DNA from 2 places in the Vreelandella vilamensis genome. Region 2 is predicted to be linked to the other one. Evidence: predicted binding sites of a transcription regulator. Region 2 holds the regulator's gene; the other holds the start of a gene.
What was found. The regulator LexA, encoded in region 2, represses DNA repair genes until DNA is damaged. The targets are predictions, from matches to a motif close to TACTGTNTANNTANACAGTA.
Positions count from the first base shown of each region.

Region 1: a site for LexA is predicted at 1,635-1,654, ahead of QC823_RS09270 (LexA family protein). Genes of this name have one in related genera too.

Region 1 covers NZ_JARWAN010000013.1:35,200-38,307, reverse strand. Annotated here, with positions in the region: gene QC823_RS09280 (sodium ion-translocating decarboxylase subunit beta) at 1-432, shown strand, start outside; gene QC823_RS09275 (IMPACT family protein) at 481-1,119, opposite strand; gene QC823_RS09270 (LexA family protein) at 1,155-1,496, opposite strand; gene ccmA (cytochrome c biogenesis heme-transporting ATPase CcmA) at 1,812-2,432, shown strand; gene ccmB (heme exporter protein CcmB) at 2,462-3,108, shown strand, end outside.
Region 2 covers NZ_JARWAN010000009.1:35,410-38,517, reverse strand. Annotated here, with positions in the region: gene purU (formyltetrahydrofolate deformylase) at 16-885, shown strand; gene QC823_RS07320 (energy-coupling factor ABC transporter permease) at 908-1,579, shown strand; gene lexA (transcriptional repressor LexA) at 1,623-2,294, opposite strand; gene QC823_RS07310 (TetR/AcrR family transcriptional regulator) at 2,584-3,108, shown strand, end outside.

The DNA.
Region 1 (3,108 bases), on a different contig from region 2:
ATGTTCTGTTTCGGTAACCTGATGCGAGAGTGTGGCGTGGTCGAGCGCTTGACGGATACCGCACAGAATTCGTTGATCAATATCGTGACGATTATTCTGGGGCTTTCGGTTGGCTCTAAGTTAATGGCGGAGAGTTTTCTCTCGCTGGAGACGTTGGGCATTCTGGGGTTAGGGATGGTGGCATTCGGAATCGGGACCGCTGCCGGGGTGCTGATGGCGAAGTTTATGAACCTGGTAAGCAAAATGCCGATTAACCCGCTGATCGGGGCCGCAGGGGTCTCGGCGGTACCGATGGCAGCGCGTGTGGCAAACAAAGTAGGGCTTGAAGCTAATCCACACAACTTCCTCTTGATGCACGCGATGGGGCCAAACGTGGCGGGCGTGATCGGCTCAGCCGTCGCAGCCGGGGTGATGATCAAGTATTTGGGTTAATTTCGCTCGTCAAGCGTGGTGGTGGCCACTAAGTCACGCGGTACGTTGTTAATCAGCGTGCCGCGTTTTTGTTGGTGGGGTAACGAGAATGCTGGCCTTAAGCCGGTTTTCCAGCTCGCCAAGCTCAAACACATGATCGCGGGGCCAGCCGACGGCTAAGCGTACGCCATCGCTATCGTATTCAGCATTTTTAATCGGAAACGCCTGCTCATTGCACCAAGCGCGAGCGTCGGCTTCTTGGGCAAACGTTAAGCGCAAAATGTAGGTATCACGTTCAACGATTTCGCGGGTAGGGAGCGTTTCCAGCGCGGTGCTTACCGCTTGTGCGTAGGCGCGGGCCAACCCACCCGTGCCCAGCTTGGTGCCGCCAAAATAGCGGGTCACAACGCAGCCGATTTCGCCGATACCGCTGCCATTGAGAACTTGAAGCATGGGCCGCCCAGCCGTTCCCCCAGGCTCACCGTCATCCGAAAAACCAATGCGGTTTTGCTCACCCGGCGCACCGGCAATATAGGCGCTGCAGTGGTGGCTCGCATTCGGGTGCGCTTGCTTGGCAGCGTTGAGTAATGTGTCGAAATCACCAACGCTCGGCGCGTGGCACACCCAAGCAATAAACTGGCTTTTTTCGATGTCAATGCTTTCGTCATGCCAGAGATCGGGGGCAAGGTTGGGAATGAGGTAACGCATTATGTCTCCAGGCGGTAGCGACCAATCGTGGAAGCCTAAGAAGCTTGATGACCAACGCCCATAACAAGACCCAGTACCTGAATATTGCGGTTGTGCAAAAAAATGGCCGGTGTGCCGACTTGCTCTAGCTGAAGGTGAACGCCTTCGCGGCTGATCGAAAGGTGCTTAAGCGCTACAGGGCGGCGGTTAATTTCCGCCACTGCGGTCTCGTCGTGGGTATCGTGCTGAAAACGACGAATAATAATGACATCACCATCAAATAGGTTGCAATCTTTCATCTGATTGCCACGCACTTTGATAGCGTAAGTGTTGTGTCGTGTGGTGCGCTTAGTGGCAGGGGTGTTGTATAGCTCGGCAATAGCGGGGAAGGTGGTCATGGAAGTCTCCAAGGTCAAGGTTGGCAGCGACATCCTGTGGCTTATTTAACGTATTCTTATCTAAATGTTTTTTAATACAGTTTTTAGAGTAGGCTGTTTTTTAGAACAGGCTGTTGTTATGTACAAGTATTACTGTATATGTGTTTTTCTATACAGTCTAGCCCGGGGTAGAAAACAACGGCGTGCATGGGTGTATTCGGTTAATGCGTGCGTTGATCAAGGTTAATCTGCGACCGGGCGTCGCAGGGTGTGACTAGCGAGAAAACCGCTTTCCGTGTAGAGTTCGTCGCGAAATCATTATGTATGGAGAGCCCATTGAGTCTGCGCTTACAAGCCCAACAGCTAGCCTGTGAACGCGATGATCGCTGGCTTTTTCAAGAGCTTGATGTGGATATCCATAGCGGTGAGGTTGTCCGGATTGAAGGTCCCAACGGCAGCGGTAAAACCACGTTATTGAAAATTCTCTCGGGACAGCTGAGCGATTACGAAGGTGAGCTTTATTGGAATGGTCGACCCATGCGCGAGATGCGAGAGCATTTTTTAACCAATCTGCTCTATCTCGGCCATGCTCCAGGCGTTAAAACAGGGCTAACAGCCTTGGAAAATCTCTCTTGGTACCAGGCACTTGACGGTCAGCGCGGCGATGAACATGAGCGTTACGACGCATTGGCCAATGTCGGGCTTGCAGGGTTTGAAGATGTGCCGGCCGGGCAGCTTTCCGCTGGCCAACAGCGTCGCATTGCGCTAGCGAGGTTGACGCTGACACCGCGCGCTTTATGGGTACTAGATGAACCTTTTACCGCCATTGACCGCCACGGTGTTGCTGCCCTTGAAGCCCAGTTTGTGGCGCATGCAAACAGCGGTGGCTGTGTGATTGTTACCACCCACCACGAGTTAGCCTCATCCCCCGCGTTACGACGAATTGAGCTGGGCTGAACAACGGGCTAGGTATAAGGAGAGTGTTGGTGCAGCAAGAGTCCGCAGCGGTTGTCCCGAGGTTAAAAGAGCCTGGTGAAGGCTTGGCACTCGCGTTAACGGCGACATTAAAGCGTGATTTGGTATTAATGCTACGCCGCCGTGGTGAAGTGCTGAATCCTTTGGTCTTTTTTGCCTTGGTTATTACGCTGTTTCCAATTGGTATTTCCCCTGATCCTGAATTGTTAGCGTTAATTGCCCCCGGGCTTTTGTGGGTTGCCGCATTGCTGGCGGCATTGCTATCGCTGGACAGTCTGTTTCGTAGCGATTTTGATGATGGCAGTTTGGAGCAGTTACTGCTTGCGCCGCAACCGCTCGCGGCATTAACACTGGCGAAAGTAGCGGTACATTGGCTTTTGACAGGGTTGCCGTTGGCGTTAATGGCGCCTGTTTTGGGTATTATGTTGGCGCTGCCGGCAGGGAGCTACTTAGTGCTCGCTGTCTCACTTGCCTTAGGCAGTGCGACGCTAAGCCTTATTGGTGCAATTGGTGCAGCACTGACGGTGGGGTTGTCACGAGGCGGCGTCTTGTTGTCTCTATTGGTGCTGCCTCTTTACATACCCGTGCTTATTTTTGGTGCTGGTGCAGTGCAGGCCGCGATTGCGGGCGACAGCGTTAGTGCGCATTTGGCGATTTT
Region 2 (3,108 bases):
AGAGTACGCTTACCTATGTCGATTTTCTCTCAGTCTCATTATTATCGCTTGGTGGTATCGTGTCCCGATCAGATTGGAATCGTGGCGCGTGTATCCAGTTTTATCGCCCAGCAGGGCGGCTCTATTACCGAGGCGAGTCAGCACTCTGATTTAGAAACTGGACGCTTTTTCATGCGTTATGAAATTTTGGCCGACTCGCTAGGTATCACACTAGAGGCGCTGCGCGAGGGTTTTACGCCGGTGGCAGAAGAATTCAATATGCAGTGGGCGTTAACCGATACGAAGCGTAAACCGCGCGTTGTCTTGATGGTCTCAAAAGAATCCCACTGCCTCGTCGATTTGCTCTATCGTTGGCAGGCGGGGGAGTTGGCGTGCGATATCGTTGGGGTCATTTCTAACCATGATGCCATGCGCGCCCTTACTGAATGGTACGGCATTCCATATTACCATCTCCCCGTTGACCCGCAGAATAAGCAACCCGCATTTGATGCTATCGAAGCGAAAATTGAAGCCCTGGATACCGATTGTGTGGTGCTGGCGCGTTATATGCAGATTTTGCCGCCAGCGCTGTGTCAGCGTTATCGGGGTCGTGTGATCAACATTCATCACAGTTTTTTACCTTCGTTCGCCGGGGCAAAACCCTATCATCAGGCCTATGAGCGTGGCGTGAAGCTGATAGGTGCTACCTGTCACTACGTCACCGAAGAGCTCGATGCCGGGCCGATTATTGAACAAGATATTCATCGCGTGAGTCACTGTCATACGCCGACAGATCTTGTGCGCTTCGGGCGCGATGTAGAAAAGGCGGTACTGGCGCGCGGACTGCGTTGGCATTTGGAAGACCGTGTGATTATTCACGGAAACAAGACAGTGGTATTTAGCTAATCCATCAACGGATGAGGTAGCGATGTCATTTGCACAGAGTGTGCTGGCTCCTTGGGCATTGTGGTTATGCGGCGCGGTTTCGTTAGCGGTGCTGGGGCGTATTTTGGCGCTGAAGCCGTGGCAGCCCTTATTCGCGGATACAGCACTGCAGCATCGTTGGCTGGCCGCAACCTTGGCGGTTGTGTTGATGTGGCAATTGCGGGCTCAAGCCGTTGATTGGTTGACACTGCATTTGGTTTTTACGGCATTGATGACGCTGGTTTTTAAAGCACCGCTTGCGCTCATTAGCAATGTGATGATTAACGTGGCGATGGTAGTGATTGGCCGTAATGAGTGGTCATTGCTGGGCGTGAATGTGCTAGTCACCGGCATTATTCCGGCATTGGTGGTGGGGATTATCTGGCGACTTGTGGATCGTAAACTGCCTGATAATCTAATGGTTTTTATGTTTGTATGTGGTTTTTTTGGCTCGGCTCTTGCGACGTTGGGAGGCGGCTTGACTGCCGTTGGGCTGATTGTCGCCGCGGGCACCGATCCTGAAGCCGTATATTTGGCACAGGAATATGCACGTTTTCTACCATTATTAATGCCGTCTGAAGCCTTTATCACCGGGATGTTGTTAAGCGTTTTGTTGGTCTACCATCCGAATTGGGTGGCCACATTTAATGACCACCGTTATATCGATATGCAATAGTACGTTTCCCGAAGCTTTTCCCTAAAGCTTCCCGGGGAGGGGTTTACCCAAGGGCTTGGCCGTTACCGCCACGAATGACGCCAACGCCAACACCTTCGATCTCTAACGCTTGAGTACGTAGGTCGATCACAATCGGATCGAACTCTGCGTTTTCGGCAAGCAGTTGAACGTTGTGCCCTTGACGCTTAAAGCGCTTAACAGTGACTTCGTCTTCAATGCGAGCGACAACGATTTGGCCATCACGCACACGTTCTGTGCGATGAACCGCCAGCAGGTCTCCTTCTAAAATGCCCACATCTTTCATTGAGAGTCCCCGTACACGCAATAAGTAATCGGCTTTCGGCGTGAAGTATTCAGGCGGTAGCGGGCAATAGCGATCAATGTGTTCATTAGCTAACACGGGGCTACCCGCTGCGACTTCGCCAATAACCGGCAAGCCGCTAGGCATTGTGCCATCAGCGGTAGACTCGTTTGAGAGCTCTTGCCCCTCGAGAGTTTCTTGCGCGGGCAAGCGGATACCGCGAGAGGTGTTACGGATAATGCGAATGGTGCCTTTGCGTTCTAGTGCGCGCAAGTGCTCTTCGGCTGCGTTAGGGGAGCGAAACCCAAGTGCTTTAGCGATTTCGGCGCGGGTCGGCGGGTAACCGTACTCGCTCATGGTTTTGACAATAAAGTCGTAAACATTCTGCTGACGAGCTGTTAAAGGCCGTGACATCGCAAGCTCCTTTTTTGCAGTTTTGATTTATGCACGTTTTGACATCTCGCTAGTACTGACTCAGTCAATAACGTTAAATGGTTTTGTGTGATTAAGTATACAGTATGTTGCTCTGTCCAGTGCAACCGTTACAGCCAATTTTCCTCATTTTTTCTGGTGCGTTTGTTTAAGCGCAATAAAGCAAATGTCGCGTTAGCGTTAAAAGTGCCCGATTCATCAAACATTGAGCCCGGATATCGCTTGGCGTAATATTCTAAAATGTTTAAAACACTCGTTTTTAGGAGCGACCATGGCTCAGTCTGATACGGTGACACGGATATTGGATACCGCTGAAGTTCTGTTTGCTGAACGCGGTTTTGCGGAAACGTCGCTGCGTAATATCACCAGTAAGGCGCGGGTCAATTTGGCTGCAGTGAACTATCACTTCGGTTCTAAAAAAGCCTTAATTCAAGCGGTGTTCTCTCGCTATCTTGATCCCTTTACACAGCGCTTTCATACCGCGTTAGATGAGCTGGAAGCACGCTACCAAGGGCGGGTAATTCCCCTAGAGGTGCTGCTAGAAACTATGGCCACGACGGTGCTGGCCGTGCCTGCCGAGCGGAATAGCTTGAAGGTGTTCATGCGTCTGCTTGGCCTTGCTTATAGCCAAGCACAGGGGCATTTACGTCGTTTTATTCAAGACGAGTACGGTGATGTGTTCACGCGTTTTACGGAGCTTGTGCGTCAGGCAACACCGACTATCCCCGATGCTGAGCGTTTTTGGCGTCTGCATTTCATGCTAGGAACCGTGATTTTTACGCTCTCAGGATTGGAT